DNA from 3 places in the Streptomyces sp. NPDC056231 genome. Region 2 is predicted to be linked to each of the others. Evidence: predicted binding sites of a transcription regulator. Region 2 holds the regulator's gene; each other region holds the start of a gene.
The links. The regulator HrcA, encoded in region 2, represses chaperone genes, less so after heat shock. The targets are predictions, from matches to a motif close to TTNGCACTCNGNNNNNCNGAGTGCNAA.
Positions count from the first base shown of each region.

Region 1: a site for HrcA is predicted at 6,311-6,337, ahead of ACNPQM_RS02855 (FmdB family zinc ribbon protein). Genes of this name have one in related genera too.
Region 3: a site for HrcA is predicted at 4,881-4,907, ahead of groES (co-chaperone GroES). Genes of this name have one in related genera too.

Region 1 covers NZ_JBLVKW010000002.1:182,240-191,929, forward strand. Annotated here, with positions in the region: gene ACNPQM_RS02820 (MFS transporter) at 1-1,323, shown strand, start outside; gene ACNPQM_RS02825 (DUF6227 family protein) at 1,440-2,210, opposite strand; gene ACNPQM_RS02830 (P1 family peptidase) at 2,390-3,469, opposite strand; gene ACNPQM_RS02835 (hypothetical protein) at 3,480-3,833, opposite strand; gene ACNPQM_RS02840 (hypothetical protein) at 3,966-4,193, shown strand; gene ACNPQM_RS02845 (RcpC/CpaB family pilus assembly protein) at 4,305-4,892, opposite strand; gene ACNPQM_RS02850 (S-methyl-5'-thioadenosine phosphorylase) at 5,042-5,875, opposite strand; gene ACNPQM_RS02855 (FmdB family zinc ribbon protein) at 5,964-6,299, opposite strand; gene ACNPQM_RS02860 (MFS transporter) at 6,512-7,798, opposite strand; gene ACNPQM_RS02865 (potassium/proton antiporter) at 8,071-9,600, opposite strand.
Region 2 covers NZ_JBLVKW010000001.1:327,248-336,937, forward strand. Annotated here, with positions in the region: gene ACNPQM_RS01475 (S41 family peptidase) at 1-1,053, opposite strand, end outside; gene ACNPQM_RS01480 (hypothetical protein) at 1,132-1,692, opposite strand; gene ACNPQM_RS01485 (16S rRNA (uracil(1498)-N(3))-methyltransferase) at 1,769-2,515, opposite strand; gene ACNPQM_RS01490 (nitronate monooxygenase) at 2,512-3,585, opposite strand; gene dnaJ (molecular chaperone DnaJ) at 3,729-4,865, opposite strand; gene hrcA (heat-inducible transcriptional repressor HrcA) at 4,866-5,882, opposite strand; gene ACNPQM_RS01505 (MBL fold metallo-hydrolase) at 6,062-6,784, shown strand; gene ACNPQM_RS01510 (DUF3097 domain-containing protein) at 6,810-7,625, shown strand; gene hemW (radical SAM family heme chaperone HemW) at 7,734-8,966, opposite strand; gene ACNPQM_RS01520 (SpoIIE family protein phosphatase) at 9,009-9,690, opposite strand, start outside.
Region 3 covers NZ_JBLVKW010000041.1:13,254-22,943, forward strand. Annotated here, with positions in the region: gene ACNPQM_RS26860 (carbohydrate ABC transporter permease) at 1-740, shown strand, start outside; gene ACNPQM_RS26865 (hydroxyacid dehydrogenase) at 792-1,820, shown strand; gene ACNPQM_RS26870 (ester cyclase) at 1,894-2,589, shown strand; gene groL (chaperonin GroEL) at 2,685-4,310, opposite strand; gene groES (co-chaperone GroES) at 4,411-4,719, opposite strand; gene ACNPQM_RS26885 (hypothetical protein) at 5,207-5,656, opposite strand; gene ACNPQM_RS26890 (DNRLRE domain-containing protein) at 5,658-9,690, opposite strand, start outside.

The sequences.
Region 1 (9,690 bases), on a different contig from region 2:
ATCACCGGCGGCCGGCTCGGCGACATCTACGGCCGCAAGCGGCTCTTCCTCATCGGCATCGGCGGCTTCACACTGGCCTCGGCGCTCTGCGGCTTCGCCGCGAACCCGGAGATGCTGGTCGCTTCCCGCATCCTGCAGGGCGGCACGGCGGCGCTGATGGTCCCGCAGGTGCTGTCGATCGTGCACGCCACGTTCCCGGCGCACGAGCGCGGCAAGGTCTTCGGCCTCTTCGGCGCGATCGTCGGCCTCGGCGCGGTCCTGGGACCGTTGCTGGGCGCGCTGCTCACCGAGTGGAACATCGCCGGTCTGGAGTGGCGGCCGATCTTCCTGATCAACCTGCCGGTCGGCATCGCGGGGCTGGTCCTGGGCCAGAGGTTCATCACCGAGTCCAAGGCACCGAAGGCGCTCCGCCTCGACCTGGTCGGTGTGGCGCTGGTGACACTGGGGCTGCTGATGCTGCTCTACCCGCTGACCCGCGGGCGCGAGCTGGGCTGGCCGCTGTGGGGGTACGCGTTGATGGCCGGCAGCGCCCTGGTGTTCCTGGCCCTGGTGCTGTTCGAGCGGGAGAAGGCGCGCAAGGACGGCTCGCCGCTCGTCGAGCTCTCGCTGTTCCGGGTCAAGAGCTTCGCGGCGGGCATCGCCGTCCAGCTGACCTTCGGCATCGGGCTCGGCATCTTCTTCCTGGTCTGGACGCTGTACATGCAGATCGGCCTGGGCTGGAGCGCGTTGCGCGCCGGCACGACCGGCATCCCGTTCTCGATCGCTGTCTCGTTCGCCGCCGGGATCTCCGTGCAGAAGCTGGTGCCCCGGTTCGGCCGCAAGGTACTGCAGGCGGGCGCGCTGCTGATGATCGCCGGACTGGTGATCTACATCTGGGAGTCCGACCGGTACGGCATGGACATCGCCTCCTGGCAGATGGCTCTGCCGCTGGTCGTCATGGGGCTCGGGATGGGGCTGATCGTGGCCCCGCTGACGGACGCGGTGCTGTCGGAGGTGCCGAAGGAGCACTCGGGGTCGGCGTCCGGGCTGATCAACACCGTGCAGCAGATGGGCAACGCGCTGGGGCTCGGCCTGGTCTCGGTCGTCTTCTTCGGGTCGATCAGTGACCGGCTGGCGCCGGACGCGGTGGGTCCGGCGTTCGCCGAGGCGTTCCAGCACTCGCTCTGGTGGGTGGCCGGGGTGCTCGCGGTGATCTTCCTGGTGATGTTCGCGCTGCCCGCGCGGCCGCGCCAGCACCTGGAGGGCGGCGAGGACATCGAGGGCGTCGAGGTCGCCGACGGCGCGCCGGGCGAGGTGGCCAAGGAGCCCGTGCTGACGTCCTGAGGGTGTCTGCCCGCATGCAATGGTGCCCGCGCACCCCTCTCGGGGCGCGGGCACCTTTGCATGCGGCTCGGCGGCAGCCTCCCCCGGCGAACGGGCGGCGGTGGGCAGCGCAGCGGTCAGCAGATGCGCGTACGGCTCTCCATGGCCTTGCGTGCCGTCTTCTCGTCCCCGTACACCTCGCACATGTGGCGACCGTCCGGCGTCGCCGTGTGCTCGACCTCCCAGAGGCTCGTCTCACTGCCGTCGAGGAGCAGGAACGCGTGCTCGTACAGCGTGAATCCGGCGTCCCGCCCGTCGACGCGGCACTGCCTGCCGAAGATCTGGGTGATGTGGTGGGCGAAGGCGGCCCGCAGGAGGCGCGCGGTCTCCTCGCCCGGAACGTCGCTGTTCTCCGCGCGGCGCAGGACCCGGCGGGCGTGGTCCGCGGAGTTGTCCGGCGCGTACATCCGGGGCAGCGGGGCCGGTGGAGTGGCCATCAGGACCGTCAGAATCTCCAGGTCGGCCTGCGCGCCGTCCTCGCCGAACGCGGGTACGTCGGAGAAGCTGCCGGACAGCCGGGCGGAAGCGAGATGGACGTCCGCCTCGTCGTCGTACAGCTCGTGGCGCTGGAAAACGGGCTGCCTGCGCGACCGAGGGTCCGCCGCGTCCCCGGCGGTGCTGTGGACCAGCTCCCACAAGGTGAGCGCGGAGCCGTCGGCCAGCAGGTAGGTGTGCCGGTAGGTTTCGCGATGCAGCACGGAGCTGTGGTGCGAGGAGTGCAGGGAACTGCTGTGGGCCAGCGCGGTCCCGAGTCGATCGACCGTGCAGTCGGGCAGGTCGAAAGAGTTGAGTGCTCGTCGTAGGAGTCGGTCGAGATGCTGCTCGGTTGTCTCGTACGGATCGCTCAAGGTGCTCTCTCCAGGCCGTTGCCGCGTGTTACTTGATGCGTGCTTAACGTAGTCCCTGGGTCCGACATCGTGACCGGGGTTCCTGAAAACGTATGACGTGTGCGGAACGTTCCTGGCGATTCGTCCGAACTTCCTTCTGCGGATGGCGAGTCGGCGGGCTCCCGGCTGTGGCGGGCGGGTCAGCGGGGGTCGTAGAGATCGCTGTACGAGGGGTGGACGCCCGCGTCCGGGCGGAGGTCGACGCCTTCCGCTGCCCGTACGGCCTTCACGACGGCGCGGGTCAGGGTGTCCGCGCCCGCTGCCAGGAGCTCGTTCAGAGCGATCGGGTTCTCCTGCGGCAGTGGGCGCTCGCCCGTGGCCAGCGCGAAGACCGTGTCCCCGTCGGTCAGCAGATGTACAGGCCGTACGGCGCGAGCCAGCCCGTCGTGGGCCGTGCCCGCGAGCTTCTGTGCCTGCGCCCGGGTGAGAAGCGCGTCGGTGGCGACGACCGCGAGCGTGGTGTTGAGCGTGGGGAGTGCGTTTGCCTCCCGTGCTTCGGCCAGGCGGCGCACGGCGGTTTCGTGGATCTCCGTCGCGGGGTGCACCGGCGGCTCCGCGGCGCCGTACTCCCCGTACAGCACCCCGGTCACCGGATCGACCACGGAGCCCGCCGCATTCACCACGACCAGCACGCCGACCGTGATTCCGGAGGGCAGCCGCGCGCTCGCCGTGCCCACGCCGCCCTTGAGCTGACCGGCGACCGCGCCCGTACCCGCACCGACCCCGCCCTCGGCTACGGGGGCGCCCGGCTCCGTACCGGCTGCGGCCTCCACGGCGGCGCGGCCGGTCGAGGCGTCAGGGCGGGCCCGCCAGTCGCCGCCCCGCCCCAGATCGAAGATGCATGCGGCCGGGACCACCGGCACCACCTGCGACGGGTCGGGGCCGACCCGCACACCCCGCCCCTGCTCCTCCAGCCAGGCCATCACGCCGGACGCCGAGTCCAGGCCGTAGGCGCTGCCACCGGTCAGGACGACGGCGTCGATCCGCTGCACCAGATTGCGCGGGTCGAGTGCGTCCGTCTCCCGGGTGCCGGGGCCACCGCCGCGTACGTCGACAGCCGCGACGGCGCCGCCCTCGGGGGCGAGGACGACAGTGGTGCCACTCAGTGCGCCGTCGCCCAGCACCTGCGCATGACCGACGCGCAGCCCGGCGACATCGGTCAGCGCGTCCACCGCCCCTGCCGCCGGTGACAGCGGAATTTGTGGATCCTGTCCGGTCATCCCGTGCTCCTCACATCCGGTTCGGCGGAACTGCGACGGCCGGTAGGCCCGGTGCCGTGCGCCGTGACAGCGACACCCCGACGGCCACCGTCGCGGCCGCCACCAGACCGGCCGCGAGGTCCGCCCACTCCTCGGTGAACGTATAGCCAAGGATGGCCACCGCGGCCAGGGGGAGGGCCAGTTGCTCCGCGAGGTCGCGCTTGAAGTGGCGGGCGTGGACCAGCCGCACCGTCAGCAGATGGACCGCGGCGGGGACCGTCACGGCGGCCGAGGCGGCGGTCGTCGGCACATGCGCCTTGCCGATGACCTCCTCCACCGCGACCTCGATGCCCGAGCCGATCGCGGCGGCAGAGCCGAAGATCACGTAGTGGACTTAGACCGACCCGAGCCGAACCGCCCTCTGCTGTCCTTCGCCGTCGTCCTCGGGCTCCGGATGCTCGACCCGAAGGATCGCTGACAGCTGCCGTACCCGGGAGAGCCGCCGTACCCTGGAGGCATGAGCACCGCCCCCACCTCCGGACCGCGCGATTCGAAACCGACACAGCCGGCACACCCCGTACAACCGGAACAGAGGAAGCCCAAGCCGGCTCTGATCTTCGACGATCCGCTGGACCAGCAGTCCGCGGACGATACGGACCGAGGGTGGGGTGAGCGGGCCCCGCTCGGCGACGGCTCCACCGACCTTGCGCGCTTCCTCGACGAGAAGCCGCCCCACCACGTCTGAGCTGCTCGTCGTGCCCGCGCTCCAGGTCCCTGGTGCGCAGAACCACACGATCCAGGCCTTCGGGCCGGTTGCTTGACGGCGCATCAGTGCGCAGAGGGCGGTGGGTCGGGTTCAGCACAGGGTCACCGCCAGCCGGCCCGAGATCCCCGCGCCCGCCAGCGACGCGGCCGTGCTCCGGGGCACAGACAGCACGACCAGCGCGCCGCCCGCCGCAGGACCTTCCGCGGGATCCTCGGCCCAACCCTCGGCCGGCGCCCGCGGCACCGCCGCCACCCGGGCCCCCTTGGCCACCACCCTGGCATCGGCCCCGGCGCCCTCGGCCGCGATCACATCGACGCGGTCGCCGGGGCGCAGCAGCCGGACGGTTGCCGCATCCGCGATCCGGACCGGTGCCGACACCAGCGGAACCGGCCGTCGCTTCACTCCGGGCCCGGCACTTGCCGCACCCCCGGCACCGCTCGGCGCCTCGCCGCCGCCCAGTCCCGCGGCCGCCAGCGCCGCGGCCGTCAGCGCCAGCCCGGCCGCCATCGCGCGACGCTGCCGCCACATCGCACGCCGCAGCCGACGCCCCCCGCCCCCGCGCACCCGCAACGGAGCGAACGAGGGCACCCCGCAGGGCGCGGGCGCCGACACCGGCGGCCCCGGGACGGACGGGCGTACATGAGACGAGGAAGAGGTCGCAGAAGCGGGCGGGAGCATGGCCAACACCACCAGTCGTGAGGAGCGCGGAGTCCGGACGAACGCCGACGCCCCTCACCCTCCGCCTTCCGCGAGATTCCCGCTGAGCCCTGTGGACAGCCCCCACGATGTGGACAACTCCGTCACCCGCTCGCCATCGGGGCACCCCCCTACGGCAGTTCGAGCCCGGTCTCGATCCCGTCCAGCGCCTTCGCACAGGGACAGTGACGATCCCCCTCCGCGGGCAGCGCGGTCACCGCGTCGAAGAGCACCGACCGCAGCCGGTCCACGTTGGCGGCGAACACCTTCAGCACCTCCCCGTGGGAGACGCCCTCGCCTGCCTCGGCACCGGCGTCCAGGTCCGTCACCAGCGTCATCGTCGTGTAGCAGAGCCCCAGTTCGCGGGCGAGCACGGCCTCCGGATGCCCGGTCATCCCGACCACGGACCAGCCCATCGCCGCGTGCCAGCGCGATTCGGCCCGGGTCGAGAAGCGCGGCCCCTCGACGACGACGAGCGTGCCGCCGTCCACCGGCTCCCAGCCCCTGCCGCGGGCCGACGCCAGCGCGACCTTGCGCCCCTCGGGGCAGTACGGGTCGGCGAAGCCCAGGTGCACCACGTTCGGCGCCACCCCGTCCGCCCGGGTCTCCCCGTCGTAATACGTCTGTGTACGGGCCTTGGTGCGGTCCACCATCTGGTCCGGTACGAGCAGCGTCCCCGGTCCGTACTCCGGGCGCAGCCCGCCGACCGCGCACGGGCCGAGCACCTGACGTACGCCGACGGACCGCAGCGCCCACAGGTTGGCGCGGTAGTTGATGCGGTGCGGCGGCACATGGTGGCCGCGTCCGTGGCGGGGGAGGAAGGCGACCCGGCGGCCGCCGATCTCGCCGAGGAAGAGGGAATCGCTCGGCTGTCCGTACGGGGTGTCCACGCGAACCTCGGTGACGTCCTCCAGGAAGGAGTACAAGCCCGAGCCGCCGATGACACCGATCTCTGCGTTCACCATGCGGTCACACTAGCGGGGGCGGGAAACGCCGAGGACCCCGCCGAAAGGATCGGCGGGGTCTCCGGTGAAGCGTGGTGCGTACCTCGGCTCAGGCAGCCGACGTGCCGCTCGACGACGACGCGGAGGACGACGAGGAAGCGGAGGACGAGGAAGCGGACGACTTCGCGTCCGACCCCGTCGAGGAAGTCGATGAAGCGGAACCGGATGCCTTCGCGGACGCCGACGCCGGCGCGCTGCTCGACGAGGAGCCGCGGCTGTCGTTCCGGTAGAAACCGGAACCCTTGAAGACAATGCCGACCGCCGAGAACACCTTCTTCAGACGTCCTTCGCAGTTCGGGCACACGGTCAGAGCGTCATCGGTAAACTTCTGCACCGCCTCGAGGCCCTCGCCACATTCGGTGCACTGGTACTGATAGGTCGGCACTTGTCTTCCTCCTGGCACTCTCACTCGATGAGTGCTAACGATCCTCAATGGTAGCTGCTATGGGCTGCTGTTTGCAGTAACGTCTGTCACCTGCCTGAAGGGCAGCGGTCAGGGCTTGGCCGTCGTGAGGGCCGCTGGCCTGAGCGAAAAGCTGCCACATATGTGGCGGAGGAGTCACACTGACGTATTCCGCTGAGCGAGCGCATGAATCGTCACTTTCTGGCCGCGACAGGGTCGCGGTGAACCGAGCCGCGTGCGGCCATGATGGTCGCGCGGGCCGGTGCCAGCCGCGAACGCAGGGTCACCAGGGTCGCCAGGGCCAGCACGGTCCCCACCAGTGGCACCACGAAGCCGGTGCTCGCGCCGTGGGCGTCCGCGAGCCGTCCGGCGACCGTCACCGCAGCCGCCTGGCCGAGCGCGATCGAGCCCGTCAGCCAGGTGAACGCCTCGGTCCGCGCGGACGCCGGAACCAGCGTCTCGACCAGCGTGTATCCGCTGATCAGCGCGGGTGCGATGGAGAGCCCGACGAGCAGCCCGAGCCCGGCCAGCAGCGGCACGGAGTGCACTGCCCACAGCCCCGAAGCGGTCAGCGTCAGCGCCGCGTATCCGGCGATCAGCCTGCGCCGCGGCCCGCTCTTCCAGGCGATGGCGCCGCAGGCGATCCCGGCCAGCATGTTGCCGGCCGCGAAGATCCCGTACAGCAGGCCGTTCGCGCCGGGCCGGCCGATCTCCTCGGTGAACGCGGTCAGCGAGACCTGCATGCCGCCGAAGACCGCGCCGATCCCGAGGAAGGCCACCGCGAGTACCCGTACTCCCGGCACGGACAGGGCGGAGACGCGCTGTTCGAATGCGGTGGCCGCGGCGGCGCGGACCGCGGGCTGGGTGCGGTGCTGCGCCGCGAAGAGCAGCCCGCCCAGCAACGTCAGCGCGGCTTCCGTGATCAGCCCGGCCGCCGGGTGCACGCCGGTGCACAGTGCGGTGGCGAGGACCGGCCCGATGACGAAGGTGAACTCGTCCGTCACCGATTCGAAGGCGGCGGCGGTCGGCATCAGCGGCGAGGCCTTCCGGCCCGGCGCCGCGCCCAGCAGGGCGGCCCAGCGGGCCCGCACCATGGGCCCGATCTGGGGGACGGACGCACCCGTCGGTACGGCGGCCAGGAACAGCAGCCACAGTGGCGCGTCCGCCAGGGCGAGTGCGGTCAGTGCCGATACGGACGCCGCGTGCACGAGGACGCCCGGCAGCAGTACGGCGCGCTGGCCGATGCGGTCGGCGAGTTTGCCGCTCTGGGGTGCGAACAGCGCCATGGAGACGCCGGTCACAGCGGCGACGGCACCCGCGCTGCCGTACGAACCGGTGGTGTGCTGCACCAGCAGGACGATGCCGATGGTCAGCATCGCGAAGGGCTGGCGTGCGGCGAAGCCCGGAAGGAGAAAGGTCCACGCACCAGGGGTGCGCAACAGTTGCCCGTAACCGGGGCGGTCGGAGACCGTGGACGCCACGGTCCATGCCTTTCTGCCGCCTGGTAGCGGTGCCCCCGCCGGTCCGCACCTTGTGGGTGCCGATCCCGTACGGGGGCTGCCGAGAGCTGTCCTCTTCGCGCGGAACTGCGGTAGATGCCGGGCGCTCGCTGCAGAGGCGGAGGACGCCACGACCGCCATACGGTCGCGCCAGCTCTGCATCAGGCAGAGTTGGTCGATCAGGTTTCCTTCATGCTACAGGCAGGGGCCTGCCTGTGAGGGTGCGCAGATTCCTGGTCGTGCGCTGCGGATGGTCAGTGATGGGCCCTCGCGCTGCTGGTCCCACTCCTGGGCCCGTCGGTCCCCAGCCAGCTGGCCAGCTTGCCGCCCTCGCCGACTGCGCGCAGGCGCGACTCCGCCGCGTCACGCACCGGATCGGTCGTGACGACCAGCAGTTCGTCCCCGTGCCGCAGCACCGTCGACGGCGCGGGGACGAAGCTCTTGCCTTCCCGTACGACCAGGGTGACCGCGGCGCCGGCGGGCAGTCGCAGTTCGGAGACCTCCACGCCGTGCATCTTCGACTTGGCGGGGATCGCCACCGACAGCAGATGACCGCGCAGCCGCTCCAGCGGCGCCGACTCGATGCCCAGGTCGGCGGCCTCGGACGGGTCCTCGGCGATCTTCAGGGCCTTTGCCAACCAGGGCAGCGTCGGTCCCTGGATCAGGGTGTACACGACGACGAGCACGAAGACGATGTTGAAGACCCGGGTGGAGCCCTCGATTCCGGACACCATCGGAATGGTCGCCAGGATGATGGGTACGGCGCCGCGCAGCCCCGCCCATGACATGAGGGCTTTCTCCTGCCAGGACATCCGGAACGGGATCAGGGAGATGAAGACCTCCATCGGGCGTGCCACCACGGTCAGCACCAGACCCACGACGACCGCGGGCCAGAAGTCGTCCAGCAGATCGTGCGGCGTGACAAGCAGGCCGAGCAGGACGAACATGCCGATCTGGGCCAGCCAGCCGAGCCCGTCGGCGAAGCCGCGGGTGGCCGGCCAGTGCGGCAGCTTGGCGTTGCCGAGGATCATCGCGGCCAGATAGACGGCGAGGAAGCCACTGCCGTGGGCCATGGCGCCCGCCGCGTACGCGGCCACGGCGATCGCCATCACCGCGATCGGGTAGAGACCGGACGCGGGTAGGGCCACACGACGCAGTCCGAACGAGCCGAGCCAGCCGACGGCGATGCCGACGGCTGCGCCGATCGCGAGTTCCAGGGCGATCTCGCCGACCAGGACGTACCAGCTGTCGACTGGTCCTCTGGTCGAGAAGGCCACCACCAGGATCACCACGGGGGCGTCGTTGAAGCCGGACTCGGCCTCCAGTACGCCGGTCACGCGGGCCGGTAGGGGCACCTTGCGCAGCACGGAGAAGACGGCTGCGGCGTCCGTCGACGAGACGACCGCGCCGATGATCAGCGCCTGCCGCCAGTCCAGGCCGACCAGATAGTGCGCCCCTGCCGCGGTGACGCCCACGCTCGCCGCGACGCCGACGGTCGACAGCATCGCGGCAGCGGGCAGCGCCGGCTTGATCTCTTTCCACTTCGTACCGAGGCCGCCCTCGGCCAGGATCACGACAAGAGCCGCATAGCCAAACATCTGGGTCAATTCGGCATTGCTGAACTTGACGTGGAAGATCCCGTCCTGCCCCATGGCGATCCCGATGCCGAGGTACAGGAGCAGGCTGGGGAGCCCGCTGCGGGACGAGATGCGCACCGCCGCGACGGCGACGAGCAGCACGAGCGAGCAGACGAGCAGGAGTTCGTTGAGCGCGTGGACAGTCAGTGGCCGTTCCTTCCCTGCGTACGCCTGCCGGATCGTCTTCCGGCGGCCGGTACTTCGTTACCTTACCTAATCTTTAACGCTTTCTTGACG
Region 2 (9,690 bases):
GTGCTGATCGCCGTCGGCCTGGAAGGTACGGGGCAGTCTGGCCCGCACCCCGGGTTCGACGGCCAGTGCGCGGGCCGGGCCCTCGCGGTGGGTGACCCAGTGGACGGCGCCGCGCGTCCCGACGGCACTGCCGCGGCCTGTACGGTCCGGGGACGCCGAGTCGAGGTGGCTCCCGGCGTGCACGGAGTGCGGCTGGAGGTCGGCGCGCTGGCCGCCGAGGCGGATTTCGAGACGCCGGGGTCCGGCGCCTTCCAGGTCGTCGAGCAGCCACAGCTCACCGGCCGAGGCGTAGCTGACGCGGGTGCCGTCGGTCGTCGCGTGGCGGGCGTAGAAGCCCTCGGCCTCGGTGTGCCGACGCAGGTCGGAGCCGTCGGGGAGCGAGGAGTAGAGCGCGCCGACGCCTTCGTGGTCGGAGAGGAAGGCGAGACGGTCGCCGACCCACATCGGGCATTCGATGTTGCCGTCGAGGCCCTCGTGAACCCGTACGAAGTCCGCGGCGCCGTCCGGCCCCTGGCCTTCCCCGGGTGCTTGCGCGAGCCACAACTTGCCCGCCGTGCCGCCCCTGTAGCGCTTCCAGGTGGCGGCCTCGCGCCCCATGGTGGCGGAGAGCAGCAGGACCCGTCCGCCGGGTCCGTACGCGAGGGAGCCGACCGGCCCGTAGGGGAGGGTCCGCGCGGGCCCGCCGTCGACCGGGACGGCCCGGGCCCAGCTGCGGCGCAGCGACACCTGCCCCTGGGTGCTGGTGACCAGGACGTCGCCCTCGGGGGTCCAGCCGCGCACGGTGGTCCGCGCGTCGCCCCAGTAGGTCAGCCGCTTCGAAGGGCCTCCCTCGACAGGGGCGAGGTGCACCTCGGGGGCGCCGTCCCGGGTGGATGTCCAGGCGACGTGGGTGCCGTCGGGCGATATGTGTGGCTGGCGGACGGGCCGGTTGTCGGCGCTGACCCGCCAGGCCCGGCCGCCGTCGAGCGGCGCCAGCCAGACATCGTCCTCGGCGGTGAAGGCGATCAATTCGCCCTGGACATGGGGGTACCTGAGATAGGCGGGCTGTGTCACACCGATCACCCTAGGCTGCGGTCGTGTTCCGGGAAACGGGGTTGGCCGGAGTCCGCCCCCGCGGTCGCGCCGACCCACTCACTTGCCCTGCGGATATCCGGTCACCGTGACGGTCACCGTGACGGTCGGCCGGACACGGCCGCCACCACCGCCTTTTCCATCGCGTGTCGGCGGTGTCACGCCGCCGGTCGAGGGGGCGGCGTGACAGTTGCCGAGTACATCGGCCCGCAGGACGGTCTTGCCGCCGACCTTCCCGGTGAAGTCCCCCCGTACACAGAGCCCGCTGACTTCTTTCGTGACCTTGCCGGCGAGTGTGATGTCCTTGCCGTCCGCGGTCCGGCCGCGGCAGTCGACGTGCGCCACCTGCCGCCCGGACGCGGAGCGCGAGGTCGGGGACGGCGTCTTACCGGCGCCCTCGACCTCGGCTGTGCAGTTCAGCCACTGCACATCGACCCCTTTGCGCTCCAGCGCCCCGGTGCCGGTCCGGTCGGTGGTCAGGGCGACGGACGCGGAGTTCAGCCCGTCGATCGGCTCGCAGGCGACGGCCCCCGCAACGGCCGCACCGACGAGGCACAGTACGGCCGGAATGCGATGGGCTCGGCCGCGGCCCCATGAACTCGATGCCCTCAATGTCCCCATACGTGGCAGGGTCCCACCACTCCCCCGCGGTGCGGTAGACCGCTTGCAGCCACACCGGACGTGTTGTATACGGCGGTTACGCCCAGCGGCCGGTGCGCCCCAGCAGCAGTGCCGTCGCCGCGGTGCCCGCCGTCGAGGTGCGCAGGACGCTCCGGCCGAGCCGGCAGGTCCGGGCGCCCGCCTCGGCGAAGGCCGCCAGTTCCTCGGGCGACACCCCGCCCTCGGGGCCCACGACCAGAATGATCTCGCCCCCTGCGGGCAGTCCGACGGTGGCCAGCGGCTCGCTGTCGTACCCCCGGTCCTCGTGCAGGACGGCCGCGAAGTCGGCTGTGGCCAGAAGCGCAGCAACCTGTTTGGTGGTCAGCGCGTCCGTCACCTCCGGGAATCGCACCCGGCGCGACTGCTTGCCCGCCTCGCGGGCCGTGTTCCGCCACTTCGCGAGGGCCTTGAGACCGCGGTCGCCCTTCCACTGGGTGATGCAGCGCGAAGCCTGCCACGGCACGATCGCGTCGACGCCTGTCTCCGTCATCGTCTCGACGGCGAGCTCGCCGCGGTCACCCTTGGGGAGCGCCTGGACCACGGTGATGCGGGGTGTGGGACGGGGCTCCTCGTGGACCGTGCAGAGGTCCGTCACCACCAGCCGGTCCTTGCCCTCGGCAGCCCGCACGACCCCTTCCGTCCACCGGCCGTGCCCGTCCGTCAGGACGACATCCTCACCGGCCCGCAGCCGCTTGACCGAAACGGCGTGCCGCCCCTCGGGACCGTCCAGGACGAACTCGGGCCCGGCAGGGACCTGTTCGACGACGAAGACCGGTGCGGTCACTGCGTGCTCCTTGTGCTCGGTGCCGCGTGCGCGGCGTCCAGTTCTTCGGCGAGCAGCTCGACCAGCCGGCCGGCCGGCAACTCGCGTGCCATGCGGTGGCCCTGGCCCGCCCACAGGGCCATGCCCTGCGCGTCCCCGGCCCTGGCCGCGGCCTTGCGCAGCTCGCTGGTGACATGGTGCACCTGCGGGTAGGCGGCGGGGGCGTACGGGCCGTGCTCGCGCACGAAGCGGTTGACGAGGCCGCGGGCGGGGCGTCCGGAGAACGCCCGGGTCAGGGCCGTCCGTACGAACAGCGGGTTGGTCAGCGCCTGCTTGTGCAGCAGATGGGCGCCGGACTCGGGGCAGACCAGGAAGGCCGTGCCGAGCTGCGCCGCCTCCGCGCCCGCCGCGACGACCGCCGCGATCTGGGAGCCGCGCATGATGCCGCCGGACGCGATGAGCGGCAGCTGGGCGGTCTCACGGACCTGGGCCACCAGGGAGAGCAGCCCGATGCCGGCGTCGTCGGCCTGCGGGTCGTCGCGGTGGGTGGACCGATGCCCGCCCGCCTCGACGCCCTGGACACAGATCGCGTTGGCGCCCGCCCACTGGGCGGCCTGGGCCTCCTCGGGCGAGGTGACCGTCACGACGGTGTACGTGCCGACTTTGGCGAGCGCGTCGAGGGCGCCGCGGGTGGGGCAGCCGAACGTGAAGGAGACCACCGGAACGGGGTCCTCCAGGAGAATCGCGAGCTTGGCCTCGTAGCCGTCGTCACCACTGGAGTCCGGGTCGCCGAGCGGGGTCTCGTACCAGGCGGCCTCACCGGCGAGCTGGTGCTTGTACACCTCGACGGCGCTCGGGTCGGCGAGGTTCGGCTGCGGCATGAAGAGGTTGACGCCGAACGGCTGACCGGTCATTCCGCGCAGCTGTTTGATCTCGTTGTACATGCCGTCCGCCGTCTTGTACCCGGCGGCCAGGAAGCCGAGCCCACCGGCTTCGGCAACGGCCGACACGAGCTGCGGACAGGACACACCGCCCGCCATGGGGGCCTGCACGATCGGATACCGGCAGAGATCGGTCAACGCGGATGACATGACCGCATCGTGTCACGTCCGGTGCACCCTGCCGAATCAGCCGCAGTTCGGCCGGAGCGGTATGCACGGAACGCGGTAGCGCCCGCCGGTCCGGGGACGGGCGGGCGCTACGGCGCAAGGGAACAGCGGGGTGCGGACGGTCCTCAGCGGCCGTTGAACGCATCCTTCAGGCGGGAGAAGAGTCCCTGTTGCCCTGGCTGGAACTGACCGGTGGGCCGCTCCTCGCCACGCAGCTTCGCGAGCTCCCGCAGCAGTCGCTCCTGCTCCGGGTCCAGCTTCGACGGGGTCGTCACCTCGACGTGCACGATCAGGTCGCCGCGCCCGCCGCCCCGCAGATGCGTGATGCCGCGGCCGTGCAGCGGGACCGACTGACCGGACTGGGTGCCCGGCCGGATGTCGACCTCCTCCAGGCCGTCGAGCGTCTCCAGCGGCACCTTCGTGCCGAGCGCGCCCGCCGTCATGGGGATGGTGACCGTGCAGTGCATGTCGTCGCCGCGGCGTTGGAACACCGGGTGCGGCAGCTCATGGATCTCGACGTACAGGTCGCCGGCCGGGCCGCCGCCGGGGCCGACCTCGCCCTCGCCCGCGAGCTGGATGCGGGTGCCGTTGTCGACACCGGCGGGGATCTTCACGGTGAGTGTGCGCCGCGAACGGATACGGCCGTCACCGGCGCACTCCGGGCACGGGGTCGGAACGACCGTACCGAAGCCCTGGCACTGCGGGCAGGGCCGCGAGGTCATGACCTGGCCGAGGAACGACCGGGTGACCTGGGAGACCTCGCCGCGGCCGCGGCACATGTCACAGGTCTGGGCGGAGGTACCGGGTGCGGCACCCTCGCCGCTGCAGGTCGTACAGACGACGGCCGTGTCGACCTGAATGTCCTTGGTGGTACCGAATGCCGCCTCGGCGAGATCGATCTCGAGCCGGATCATCGCGTCCTGGCCGCGCCGGGTGCGCGACCGCGGTCCACGCTGCGACGCCGTGCCGAAGAACGCGTCCATGATGTCGGAGAAGTTGCCGAAGCCACCCTGTCCGAATCCGCCCGCGCCACCGCCGCCGGAGGCGGACAGCGGGTCGCCGCCGAGGTCGTAGACCTGCTTCTTCTGCGGGTCCGACAACACCTCGTAGGCGGCGTTGATCTCCTTGAACCGCTCCTGGGTCTTCGGATCGGGATTGACGTCCGGATGCAGCTCGCGTGCGAGCCGCCGGAAGGCCTTCTTGATCTCGTCCTGAGATGCGTCGCGGCGCACGCCGAGAACGGCGTAGTAGTCGGTGGCCACTTACGACTCCGCCAGGATCTGTCCGACGTAACGTGCCACTGCGCGTACCGCTCCCATCGTTCCGGGGTAGTCCATGCGGGTCGGTCCGACCACGCCGAGTTTGGCGACTGCCTCGTCGCCCGAACCGTAGCCGACCGCGACGACGGACGTGGAGTTGAGCCCCTCGTGGGCGTTCTCGTGCCCGATACGTACGGTCATGCCCGAGTCCTTGGCCTCGCCGAGCAGCTTCAGCAGCACGACCTGCTCCTCCAGCGCCTCCAGCACCGGCCGGATCATCAGAGGGAAGTCGTGCCCGAAGCGGGTGAGGTTGGAGGTGCCGCCGATCATCAGCCGCTCCTCCGTCTCCTCGACGAGGGTTTCGAGCAGGGTGGAGAGCACGGTGGACACGGTTCCCCGGTCCTCGCTCTCGAAGGATTCCGGCAGGTCCTGCACCAGCTGCGGGACGTCCGAGAACCGGCGCCCCACGACCCGGCTGTTGAGCCGGGCCCGCAGATCGGCGAGAGAGGTCTCACCGAACGGTGCGGGACAGTCGATCATGCGCTGTTCGACCCGGCCGGTGTCCGTGATCAGCACGAGCATCAGCCGGGCGGGCGCCAGCGACAGCAGCTCCACATGCCGCACCGTGGAACGGGTCAGCGAGGGGTACTGCACGACGGCGACCTGCCGGGTCAACTGCGCGAGCAGCCGTACGGTGCGGCCCACGACATCGTCGAGGTCGACCGCGCCGTCGAGGAAGTTCTGGATGGCCCTGCGCTCCGGCGACGACAGGGGCTTGACCCCCGCGAGCTTGTCGACGAAGAGCCGGTAGCCCTTGTCCGTCGGGATGCGGCCCGCGCTGGTGTGGGGCTGGGCGATGAAACCCTCGTCCTCCAGCACAGCCATGTCGTTGCGGACCGTGGCCGGGGAGACCCCCAGCTTATGCCGCTCGGTGAGCGCCTTGGAGCCGACGGGCTCCTCGGTGCCGACATAGTCCTGGACGATGGCGCGCAGCACCTCGAGTCTGCGTTCGCTGAGCATGGCGCACACCTCCAGCTGTGTTTCCTCGGTGGTTCTGGTCGATCTCCGGCGATTCCTGGCACTCGATGCGTACGAGTGCCAGCGACCCCCTAGTGTACGGCGGTCGGGTGGGGCCCTAGCAAGGGCGACCGGCCACGCCACCCCGAGACTGCGCAGGTCGTTGCCGATAGCGTCTCCGCATGAACGCGTCTTGGGAAGAGTTCGGCTGGGAGCGACTGGGCAACGGTGTGGGCCGCCGGAGGCTCCCCGGGTGGGATGCCACGGTCGCACTGGTGGTCGGAGCCGAGGCGGCCCTGCTCTTCGACACGGGATCGACGCTGCGCGAAGGTGTGGAGATACGGACCCAGGTGCAGGCCATGACCGGCCGGAAGGTGACGCATATCGCACTCAGCCACCCTCATTTCGACCATGTGCTCGGCACCGCGGCATTCGCCGGGGCGGAGGTGTACGGCGCCATCGGCACGGCCGCTCTCCTCACCGGCGGTGCGGACGAGCTGTACGCCGACGCGATACGCCACGGGGTGCCCGAGGAGGACGCGGCGCAGGCGGCGGACGTCCTGGTGGCGCCGCACCACCAGGTGCGCGGCGAATGGACACTCGACCTGGGCGGCGGCCGTCAGGTGCTGCTGGCGAACGTGGGCCCCGCCCACAGCGGCCACGACCTCGTCGCCCTCGTGCCCGGCTCCCCGGCCGTGGTCCTCTGCGGCGACCTGGTCGAGGAATCGGGCGAACCGCAGGCGGGCCCGGACGCGATCCCGTCGCGCTGGCCGGCCGCGCTGGACCGGCTGCTGGCGCTGGGCGGCGAGGACGCGGTGTATGTGCCGGGGCACGGGGCCGTCGTGGACGCGGCGTTCGTACGGGCCCAACGTGACCGGCTGTCCACCGCCTTCGGCGTGTCGTGACCGGTTTCCGTCCTATCGTCGTCCGATGCGCAGCTACCACCCGGACCTGACCCCGCCCTGGAAGAAGTCCGCTCCCGTGCCCGAGGTCCCCGCCGAGCCCGATCTGGTCGTGGAGGAGGTCTCCACCGGCTTCTGCGGTGCGGTGATCCGCTGCGAGAAGACGGCGCAGGGCCCGACGGTGACTCTGGAGGACCGTTTCGGCAAGCACCGGGTGTTCCCGATGGAACCGCGCGGCTTCCTCCTGGAGGGCCGCGTCATCACTCTCGTACGCCCCTCGGCCGCCGGCCCGGCCCGGCCCGCCCGCACGGCCTCCGGTTCCGTGGCGGTCCCCGGCGCGCGCGCCCGGGTGGCGCGGGCGGGCCGGATCTACGTGGAGGGCCGGCACGACGCGGAGTTGGTCGAACGGGTCTGGGGCGACGACCTGCGCATCGAGGGTGTGGTGGTGGAGTACCTGGAAGGCATCGACGACCTGCCGTCCATCGTCCGTTCGTTCGCCCCCGGCCCGGATGCGCGACTGGGCGTCCTGGTCGACCACCTGGTCCCCGGCTCCAAGGAGTCGAGAATCGCGGCCGAGGTCACCGACGCGAACGTGCTGGTGGTGGGCCACCCGTACATCGACATCTGGGAGGCGGTGAAGCCGGCGTCGGTGGGCATCGGCGCGTGGCCGGTGGTGCCCCGCGGCCTGGACTGGAAGACCGGCGTGTGCCGGTCACTGGGCTGGCCCGAGAACACGGGCGCGGCGTGGCAGCGCATCCTGTCGACGGTCCGCTCGTACAAGGATCTGGAACCGGCCCTGCTGGGCTCGGTGGAACACCTGATCGACTTCGTGACGGCGCCCTAGTTCGTCCGACGACCGGGGGCCGGGGGGCCTGGGTGGAGCCCCCGGTCCCGGGACAGGGGCGGACAGGGGATCAGGCCCGCCGCAAGCGCACCCGTGTCCCCGCGCCCCTCAGTCCACCAGATCCCTGACCACCGCATCCGCGAGCAACCGCCCGCGCAGAGTCAGCACTGCCTGCCCCTCCGCATAGGGCGCCGCCTCCAGGAGCCCGTCCTCCACCGCGCGCCCCGCCGCGGCCAGTCCGGCGGGCGCCAGCAGTGACAGCGGACATCCGTCGACCAGCCGCAGCTCCAGGAGAATCCGCTCGACCCGCCGGTCCTCCGCCGACAGGACCTCCCGTCCCGCGCCCGGCGACCGCCCCTCCGCGAGCGCCTGCGCGTACGCGCCGGGATGCTTCACGTTCCACCAGCGCACCCCGCCCACATGGCTGTGCGCCCCCGGCCCGGCCCCCCACCAGTCGGCGCCCCGCCAGTACAGCTCGTTGTGCAGGCACCGCCCGTCCACCGTCCGGGCCCAGTTCGACACCTCGTACCAGGAGAAGCCCGCCGCGGCCATGGCCTCGTCCGCGATCAGATACCGGTCGGCGTGGACGTCGTCGTCCGTCATCGGAACCTCGCCGCGCCGGATCCGCCGCGCCAGTTGCGTGCCCTCCTCGACGATCAGCGCGTACGCGGACACATGGTCCGGCCCCGCTCCGATCGCCGCGTCCAGCGAGGCCCGCCAGTCGTCGTCGGACTCCCCGGGCGTGCCGTAGATCAGGTCGAGATTGACGTGCTCGAAGCCCGCCTCCCGGGCCTCGGCGACACATGCCTCAGGCCGCCCCGGCGTATGCGTACGGTCGAGGATCTTCAGCACGTGCTGCCGGGCACTCTGCATCCCGAACGAGATCCGGTTGAAGCCGCCTTCCCGCAGCTCCGCCAGATACGCCGGGTCGACCGACTCCGGATTGGCCTCGGTGGTGATCTCGGCGTCGTCGGCGAGCCCGAACTCGTCACGGATCGCCGCCAGCATCCGGACGAGATCCCCGGCGGGCAGCAGCGTGGGCGTACCGCCGCCGACGAACACCGTACGGACCGGCCGCGGGTCGTCGCCGAGCACCTTGCGGGCCTGACGGACCTCGCCGATCAGATGGGCGGCGTAGTTGTCCCGGGAGGCCAGCGCACCGCCCGACCCCCGCAGCTCGGTCGCCGTGTACGTGTTGAAGTCGCAGTACCCGCAGCGCGTGGCGCAGTACGGCACATGCAGGTAGAAGCCGAGCGGCCGGTCGGCGGCGCCTTCCAGGGCATGGCGGGGCAGCGCCCCGTCGTCGGGTACGGGCTCACCATCGGGCAGTACGGAAGGCATACCGTCCATTGTCCCTCGTCGCCGGTCCTGCCCCGCCCGCGTTCACCGGGCCTGCAGGACCACCAGCGCCAGATCGTCGTCCGGCGGGCGCTCGGCGAACTCGTGAACGGCCCGTTTGATCCGGTCCGCGATCCCCTCCGCGGTCAGCCCGGCGCACCCGGCCAGTACCCGGGCGAGACCGTCCCCGTCGTCGAACATCGCCGGCCCGGAGCGCCGCTCCGTGACCCCGTCCGTGACGCAGAGCAGGCTGTCCCCCGGCGCCAGGTCGAAGCTCTGACTCTCGTACGCGACGTCCTCGACGACTCCGAGGAGCACCTGCGGCTCTGCGGCGGCCCGCACGGTGCCGTCGGGCCGCAGCAGCAGCGGCAGCGGATGGCCCGCGCTGGCGAGCGTGCAGCGCACTCCGCCACCGGGCAGCGGCACCATCTCCCCGTACAGCAGGGACAGGAACCGGGGCTGCCCGCCGTCCGGCAGCTGCGGACCGTCCTCCCGCAGATGCTGGCCGCCCTCCGCCAGGTGCTGCCCGCCCGCGGCCGCGACCATGAGCGCGGCGGCCTCGGCGGTCTCCATCGCGTCGTCGAGGAGCAGCCGGTTGAGCCGGTCCAGCACCTCGCCGACGCGGAACCCCTCCCGGGCCAGCAGCCGCAGCCAGGGCCGGGCGAGACCGGTGACGACCGCGGCCTCGGGGCCGCTGCCCTGCACATCGCCGAGCACGAAGCACCAG
Region 3 (9,690 bases), on a different contig from region 2:
CCAAGGACACCGGCGGTCTGCTCGCGGGCAACGCGTTCTCCTTCGACGGCTTCAATCTCGGAGAGAACCTGTCGAACCTCGCCGCCTACGGCGACGGCATCTACTTCCGCTGGTACCTCAACAGCCTCTTCTACGCAGGCGGCGGGGCCGTCGTCTGCTCGCTGATCTGTGTCGCCGCGGGGTACGCCTTCAACACATACGAATTCCGGGGCAAGGAGACGCTGTTCGGCCTGGTGCTGATGGGTGTACTGGTCCCGACCACGGCGCTCGCCCTGCCGATGTATCTCCTGGCGTCCAGGACCGGCCTGGTCAACACCTACTGGTCCGTGCTGATCCCCGTCCTCGTCAACCCGTTCGGCGTCTACCTCGCGCGGGTCTTCTCCGCCGGTTACATCCCGAACGAGGCGCTGGAGGCCGCCCGTATCGACGGCGCCGGCGAGTTGCGCGTCTTCTGGTCGATCGGGCTGCGCATGGTCATGCCGGGCTTCGTGACCATCTTCCTCTTCCAGTTCACCGCGATCTGGAACAACTTCTTCCTCCCCCTCGTGATGCTGTCGGACCGCAAACTGTTCCCGCTGAGCCTCGGTCTGTACTCCTGGAACACCAACACCCACGGCGAGCCGAGCTTCTATCCGCTCGTCGTCACCGGATCCCTCCTCGCCGTGATCCCCCTGATCGTCGCCTTCGTCTCCCTGCAGCGGCACTGGAAGGCGGGGCTGACCGCCGGAAGCGTCAAGTGACCGTCACCCGCCCTTTGAGCCGAGCCCCCTTTGAGGAGTCCGAGTTCCACCATGCCCCACGCCACTGACAACCGGCCGAAAGCCCTGCTGGCGATGGGCCCCGGCATCGCCGACCGGCTCCTCGCCGACCGCCACCGCACGCGACTGGCCGCCCTCACCCGTACGGATCCCCGCTTCGTCGCCCACGACCTGGCCGACCCGACACCGGAGACGGCCGCCGCGCTCGCCGAGGCCGACGTGCTGTTGACCTGCTGGGGTGCGACGCCGCTGACCGCCGAGGTGCTGGAGGGCGCTCCGCGGCTGCGGGCGGTGGTGCACGCGGCCGGTTCCGTGAAGCACCACATCACCGACGCCTGCTGGGAACGCGGGATCGCAGTCACCTCGGCGGCCGCTGCCAATGCGCTGCCCGTCGCCGAGTTCACCCTTGCCGCGATCCTGTTCGCGGGCAAGCGGGTGCTGCAGACCGCGCAGCGTTACGCCGCCCTGCGCACCGACCACGACTGGCAACAGGAGCTCGCCGGCTCCGGCAACTACCGCCGTACCGTCGGCATCGTCGGCGCATCCCGCATCGGCCGACGGGTGATCGAGCTGCTGCGCCCCTTCGACCTGGACGTCCTGCTGTACGACCCGTTTGTCGACGCGGCGGAGGCGGCCCGGCTGGGCGTACGGCTCGCGGCGCTGGACGAGCTGTGCGCAGGCAGTTCCGTCGTCTCCGTGCATGCGCCGCAGCTGCCGGAGACGCACCATCTGATCGGCGCGGCGCAGCTGGCGGCGATGGCGACGGGCACGACGCTGATCAACACGGCTCGCGGGTCGCTGATCGACGAGGACGCCTTGCTTCCCCAGCTGCAGAGCGGGCGGCTGCACGCGGTGCTGGATGTGACGGATCCCGAACTTCCGCCCGCGCTCTCGCCGTTGTACGAGCTGCCGAATGTGCTGCTCACACCGCACATCGCAGGCTCGATGGGCAATGAGCTGCACCGGATGGCCGACCAGGCACTCGACGAGATGGAGCGGTTCGCGTCCGGTCTGCCCTTCGCGGACCCCGTGCACGCCGGAAGCCTGCAGCACTCGGCCTGAGCCTCGAACATCGAAAGCCCGCGCCTCTAAACTGGAAGGATCCCATCCGCGCACCGCAGGACCGGGAGACGCCATGAGATTCGTACAAGTGATCGACTGCAAAACCGAGCGGTTCGACGACATGGACCGCCTCATGGACGAATGGGTCGCACGGACCAAGGGCACCCGGACGGCCACGCACAGCCTCATCGGCAAGGACCGCTCCGACGGGTCCCACTACGTCGAGATCGTCGAATTCCCTTCGTACGAAGATGCGATGGCGAACTCGAAGCTGCCGGAGACCGACCAGATCTTCCAGGAGCTGGTGGCGCTCTGCGACGGGATGCCCACCTTCACCGACCTCGATGTGGTCCGTGACGAACAGTTGAACCAGACACTGTCGCGCCGGTTCTTCCACGAGATCGCTGTCGGGGGCAACCTCGAAGCCATCGACGAGGTGTTCGCGCCCGACTACATCGACCACGACGTCGCAAAGGAACAGGACACGGTGATCGGGTCCGGCTCCCTGAAGAACGACGTGATCGCATGGCGCGCGGCCTTCGACTTCACCGTCAGCCTGGACCGCCAGGTCTGCGAGGGTGACGACGTCGTGACGCTGTGGACCTGGACCGGCACCCACGAGGGCGACTTCATGGGGATCGCCCCCACGGGCAGGCAGTGCACCATGACGGGCACCACGATCTTCCGTTTCAAGGACGGCAGGATCCAGGAAGGCTGGTGGCACGGGGATCTCCTCGGTCTGATGCGGCAGCTCGGCGCGCTCGACTGATCCAGCGGCCAGGACGGCCGAAGGCCCCCGTTTCCCTCGCTGAACAGCGAGGGAAACGGGGGCCTTGTGCGGCGGTGAGCCGAGGCGTCAGCGCGTCAGTGCGAGTGACCGTGACCGCCGTGACCGGCTTCGGCCTCTTCCTCGGCCGGCTTCTCGACGACCAGGGTCTCGGTCGTCAGCAGCAGCGACGCGATGGACGCGGCGTTCTCCAGCGCGGAGCGGGTGACCTTGACCGGGTCGATGACGCCGGCCTTCACCAGGTCGCCGTACTCGCCCGTCGCGGCGTTGAAGCCCTGGCCCTTGTCGAGCTCGGCGACCTTCGAGGTGATGACGTAACCCTCGAGGCCGGCGTTCTCGGCGATCCAGCGCAGCGGCTCGACCGCGGCGCGGCGCACGACCGCGACACCGGTGGCCTCGTCGCCGGTCTTGTCGAGGTTGCCCTCGAGGACCTTGACGGCGTGGACCAGAGCGGAGCCACCACCGGAGACAATGCCCTCCTCGACCGCGGCGCGGGTCGCGGAGATGGCGTCCTCCAGACGGTGCTTCTTCTCCTTGAGCTCCACCTCGGTGGCGGCACCGACACGGATCACGCACACGCCGCCGGCCAGCTTCGCGAGGCGCTCCTGGAGCTTCTCACGGTCCCAGTCGGAGTCGGTGGCGTCGATCTCGGCCTTGATCTGGTTGACCCGGCCCTTGACGTCGCCGGGCTCGCCGCCGCCGTCCACGATGGTCGTGTCGTCCTTGGAGACGGTGACACGGCGGGCGGTGCCCAGCACGTCCAGACCGGCCTGGTCGAGCTTGAGGCCGACCTCCTCGGCGATGACGGTCGCACCGGTGAGGGTGGCGATGTCGCCGAGCATGGCCTTGCGGCGGTCACCGAAGCCCGGGGCCTTCACCGCGACGGCGTTGAAGGTGCCACGGATCTTGTTGACGACCAGGGTCGACAGGGCCTCGCCCTCGACGTCCTCGGCGATGATCAGCAGCGGCTTGGAGCCGCCGGCCTGGATGACCTTCTCCAGCAGCGGGAGCAGCTCCTGGATCGAGCCGATCTTGCCCTGGTGGATCAGGATGTACGGGTCGTCGAGGACGGCCTCCATACGCTCCTGGTCGGTCACCATGTACGGGGACAGGTAACCCTTGTCGAAGGCCATGCCCTCGGTGAACTCGAGGTCCAGACCGAAGGTGTTCGACTCCTCGACGGTGATGACACCGTCCTTGCCGACCTTGTCCATCGCGTCCGCGATGAGCTCGCCGACCTGCGAGTCCTGCGCGGAGAGCGCGGCCACGGCGGCGATGTCGGACTTGTCGTCGATCGGGCGGGCGGTCGCGAGGAGCTCCTCGGACACAGCCTTGACCGCGGCGTCGATGCCCTTCTTCAGGGCGGCCGGGGAAGCACCCGCGGCAACGTTGCGCAGGCCCTCGCGGACGAGCGCCTGGGCGAGCACGGTGGCGGTGGTGGTGCCGTCACCCGCTACGTCGTTGGTCTTGGTCGCCACCTCCTTCACCAGCTGGGCACCGAGGTTCTCGTACGGGTCGTCGAGCTCGACCTCGCGCGCGATGGTGACACCGTCATTGGTGATGGTGGGAGCGCCGAACTTCTTGTCGATGACGACGTTGCGGCCCTTGGGGCCGATCGTCACCTTGACCGTGTCGGCAAGCTTGTTGACGCCGCGCTCAAGGGCGCGACGGGCGTCCTCGTCGAACTTCAGAATCTTCGCCATGGGAGCTGAACTGTCCTCTCGAACGAACTGCGCCCCTGACCGCCCGGCTTGTTATCTCGCAGGGGACCAGGGGCGCAGAACGGAAGCAAACGTGTGTGAATTACTTCTCGATGATCGCGAGCACGTCGCGGGCCGAGAGGACGAGGTACTCCTCGCCGTTGTACTTCACCTCGGTGCCGCCGTACTTGCTGTACAGCACGATGTCACCGGTCTTGACGTCGAGCGGCAGGCGCTCGCCGTTCTCGAAGCGGCCCGGGCCCACGGCCAGGACGACGCCCTCCTGGGGCTTCTCCTTGGCAGTGTCCGGGATGACCAGGCCAGAAGCCGTGGTCTGCTCGGCGTCGAGCGGCTGGACCACAATGCGGTCCTCAAGCGGCTTGATGGCAACCTTGGAGCTGGTGGTCGTCACGATCCGGCCTCCCCCTTCGGAGATCTCGGGGTTAACTGCGGGGTTAACTGTCTGGGGTGGCGATCAGGTGGGTCCGTCGTCGCGGGTGCCGGACCTGCCGATCGCACAGTACTGCTGGCACTCTCCAGTGGGGAGTGCCAGGGCTGAGACTATGACCGCGATTAGCACTCGGTCAAGCGGAGTGCCAATTCAGTCCGGTCGTGGCGTCACCGCACCGGGCTGCTCCGATCGGGACGGCGTACGGGGAACGAGGGGACGAACCGCACCGTTCCGTACGACGGTGGGGAGATGCCGGACGCCAGGCCCCCACGTCGGCGCCCGCGCCTTCATCCGCCGGCATCGCGGCCCCGACTGCGGCCCCGAGGCGCTGCCCAAGCTGTTCGAGGGCCGGGAAACCGAGACCGTGCACGCCCACAGCTGGTCCCGAACGGCGCGAAGCGCCCGTCCCTCCGGTGCTGCCGGGGGACGGGCGCTTGCGTGGGGTCGCTCACCCCGGGAGCTTCATGCCCTCGGGTGAGGTGAGGCCCTTGTCGGGGTGGGCACGGAACGTCGCCGTCCAGATGGTGGGCGGGCAGGACGTGCCGTTGGGGTGCTGCTCCTTCAGCCTGGCCCGGGTGCTGTCTTCGACGACCGTGTCACCGCTCTTCACGGACGTCACGGTGAGCCGCACCGGCACGGTGGACGCACCGATGTCGTCGGGGAGTCGGACCGACAACGAGGCGAACGGGTCGCCGGGACTGCCCGACGTCCGCTCCTCGCAGGTGCCGTCCACGCACAGCCGGATCCGCGCCGCGTCCCGGCCGCCGAAGTCGGCGGGCCGCCACACGGCGGAGACGTGCGAGTCCCCGCCGACCTTGGTGCACGGCGTGTCCTGGCCGAGGAACGAGCATCCGGTCAGGGCCGCCGCCAGCAGTGGTGTGAGAAGGGCTCGGCGCATGTCAGTACGCCGCTACCGTGCCGGGGAAGGCGCTGTTCGCCAGCCCGATGTCGGTGAAGTACAGCCAGCAGGGGTCGAAGAACCCGCCGCTGTTGTCGCTTCCGCCGCCACCGCCGCCGGACAGAATGCCCTTGGCGTACGCCTGTCCGCTGCTGTCGACGGTGTACACCGGGGCTCCGGAGTCACCCTTGATGGAGCAGGATCCGGACGTCTTCTTGGCGACGACCATGTTCTTGGCGGTGGTTCCGCCGGAGTAGTGGATGGTCGCCTGGGTCGCGGTCACCTTCCATCCGCACATCTCGCCGGTCATCATGCCGCCGGTGCAGACCTTGTCGCCGCTCTGCGCCCAGCGCTTCCAGTAGCCGTGGACGAGCCGCGACGAGCTGGACGTCTTGCCGCCCTTGTAGATCCGGGGCGTCGCGGCGCTGTCGTTGTTGACGCGGTACAGCGACAGGTCACCCGAGTAGTAGCTCTGGCCGGCGAGCTTCACGGAGCCGTACCCGTTCTTCCAGTTGTCCCGGACGACGGGGCCGATGTAGTCGCTCCCGCTGGGGTTCGTGACGGCCCCGTTGCCGCTGGTGCAGTGGCCCGCGGTCACCATGTACCACTTGCCGTCGTACCGCCAGGTGAAGCCCGCCGTGCACCAGACCGCCGAGCTGGTGCTCAGGTACGACTTGATGCGCGACCCGCCGTAGTAGGGCGAGGTGTCGTTCTGGCGGTTCGCCTGGGGTTCCGCCGCGTCGGCACCGGGCGTGAGGTGCACGGCGACGGTGTCGGTGCCGTACCGCTCGCCCAGGGCCGTGACCAGTGCCGGGGCGGCTGTCTCGGTCTCCACGACGACACGGTTCTCCGCAGCGTCCACGAACGCGACGTGCAGTCCGCTCACGCCGGGCAGCTCCGCCTCCGACAGCTGGAGGACCTCGTCGCGCACGGACTCCAGCGCGGTGACGCTGTGCTCCACCACCTCGGCGCGCGGGGTGACCTGCTCGGTGACGGTCGGCCCGTCGGGCGCGGGAGTGGTCTCCGTGGCGTCCTCGGGCATCTCGAACGACTCCTCGCCGGTGGTCTCCACGGACCCGTCGGCGGGCGGCGACGGAGTCTCCGCCTCGTTGGGCTCGGTGTCGGGCTTGGTGCCGTCCTCCGTGTCCGCGGCGGGCAGACCGCTGCCCTCGTCCGCGGGGGCCTGTGTCACCTGGATCGGGGCGGACGCCTCGTCAGTGGAGGCCGGTTCGACGACCGGCGCGACCAGTTCGCCCGAGGTCGGGTCGATGTAGGGCGGAGCGAAGGCGTCGGGGTTCTCGGCCGCACGGGTCGCGGCCTGCTCCAGGGCGTAGGCCCGGGCGGGCTCGGACTCCGGCATGTCGTCACCCAGGCCACCGTCGATGACCTCGACACGGTCGACGACCACCGAGACGGGTTCGGCGGCGGGCGGGGCGTACGCGCCGCCGAAGCGGGCACCGATCTGCAGGCCGCTGCTGCGGGACAGAGACGAGGTGTCCCACAACAGCTTCGGTGCCGAGCCGCCGGTGAGCGGCACCGGCCAGGTCACGGCCGAGCCGTCGGCGCGGGTGACCTGGGAGGCCTGGACGACCTGCCACGGGTCGGCGGCCGAGGCCCGCTGGAGGAAGGTGACGTCCGTCAGCGAGGCCGGGGCACCGACCGCGAGGTCGACCGAGCCGACGAGCACCTCGCCGTTGGCGGGCGCGGTCACGGCCGCCCGTCCGACGTGGAAGGCGCGCTTTGTCTCCGCCGAGACGTTGCCGGCCCGGTCGGTTGCGGTGACGGTGAGCTGGTGGCTGCCCTCCGTCGCCGGGGTGATCGGCAGCTCCACGGGACCGCCGGTGGTGGTGACGGTCCGCGCAGTGCCGCCGTCGACCTTGTACGTGAGGCTCCGGGTGTCAGTGCCGTCGGGCGTCAGCGTGAACGTCCCGGTCACCTGCGCGCCGCCGGCCCAGGCGTCCGACGGGTAGGCCGCGGAGGTCACGGCCGGCGCGCCGGGCGCGGTGGTGTCGACGGTGAACCGGTAGTGCGAGGTCGCCCCGCCCGTGCCGTTGCCGTCGATGCCGCGCACATGGAGATACCAGGTGCCCTCGGTGCGGGTCGTGCTGTAAGAGGTGCCGGTCGTCTCGGCCGTGCTGTCGGGCACGGTGTCGGTGGTGCCGTCGACGACGATGCTGTACCCGGCGGAGGCGCCGGACGGCGCGGTCCAGGTGGCGCTGAAGGAGCCGCTCCTGTAAGCGCCCGTCTGGTCCGGGTGGGTGGTCGAGCTGATCACGGGGCTCGGCGGCAGCGTCATGTCGACCTTGAACGGCAGATGCGCGGCGGTGGACGACCAGTTGCCGGCCCGGTCCTTGGCCCGTACGTGCAGGTACCAGGCGCCGTCCGCGTCGACGGTGGTGGTGAGGCTCGTCGCCGTCTGGACCGTGCCTGTGGTGACTGGCAGGGTGTCGGCGGCGCGGTCCACGGCGACCGCGTATTCGGCGGCGCCGGACAGGTCGGCCGGCGCCGACCAGCTGAACGACGCGGTGCGATTGGCGTAGGCGTTGGTCGTCACCGGGTGCGTGGAGGAGACCAGACTGCCGGGCTCGCCCGGCGCGGTGGTGTCGACGTTGAAGCCGAAGTGCCGGGTCGGGGACCACAGCCCCGCCTTGTCCCTGGCGGCGGCATGCACCCACCAGGTGCCGTCGGTGCGCCCGCTCCAGCTGACGGCGGTACCCGTCTGCGTGACGGCGGTACCGGCGGCAGTCGTCGGGCTCTGGTCGAGCTTGACGGCGTACCCGGTCACACCGGAGGCGTCCGTCGCGGCGAGCGTGCCCGCGAAGCTGGTGGCGTTGTACCAGGCCGACGCCGACGGGTGGCTGGTGGAGGTGATGGTGGGGGTGGACGGCACGGTCGTGTCGACGGTGAAGGTCTGCCATGCCGACCAGGCACCGGTGTCGGTTCCGTCCGAAGCCCTGGCCCGCCACTTGTAGTTGCCCGGCGTCAGGGCGGCGACCGTGCAGGTCGCCACCGCTCCGGCGGCCACGGCGGCGGAGGTGCCGGACTTCAGGGCCGCGGTGCCGTCTGCCGCCCAGACCTCGAAGCTCAGCGTGAGCTGCTGTGCGTCGGCGTCGGTGGCCTTGGCGGACAGCGTGGGCGTGGTGTCCGAGGTGTAGGTGCCGGACAGCGGCGAGACGGCTGTCGCGGTACCGGGCTTGGAGTTGTAGGTGACCGTCAGCGAGGGCTCGTAGGCGGCGTTGTGCGAGCCGTCCGTCTGGTTCGCCGAGTAGTAGCGGCGCCAGGTCAGCGGGTCCGTCTCGTCGACGGCCGCGATCCGCACGCCGTAGTTGGGCTGTCCGTCGGCCCACGCCTGGACGATCCCGTCGACGTCCCAGGAGACGTGGCCGGCGGGGCAGCCGGAGTTGTAGCCCTTGGCCGCGGTGGAGGTCACGGCGCCGGTCGCGGTGGTTGTGGGCTGGTCGGCCCAGGTGATGGCCGAGGGGTCCCAGACGGAGGTGATGCGGCGCACCTGGTTGCCGGAGTTGACCGTGTTGCATGTGGACGAGTAGTACGAGTACAGGCGCAGGTCGGTGTCGAGGATGTGCTTGCCCGCGTACTTCGCCACGTCGAACTTCAGGTACGAGCGGGCCTTCTCGGTGCCGTTGTAGGTACCGGCCTTCAGCTCGGTCGAGCCGCGCTGCGAGGTGAGGTAGTCGTCGTACTGGACCCAGGTGTCGGTGACCGGGCCGAAGAGCGAGTCGGTCGGGTCGATGGTGACCGGATACTCCAGCGCCGGGTCGGCGAGGAACTCCGCGTCGGGCTTCAGGACCAGGACCTGGTCGCCGGTGTCCGCGTCCCGCTCGATGGTGACGTCGATGGGCGCGAGGTCCTCGGGCTCACCGGAGGCGCGCTTCTCCCCCGAGCCCCACATGACCGGCAGCGGCGCGGTGGCCACCGTACGGCCGCTGGTGTCGCTCCAGCGCAGCCGTTTGTCGGCGGTCTCGTGCAGGGTCAGGCCCTCAGCCGAGACGGGCAGCCGGTAGCTGACCGGGGCG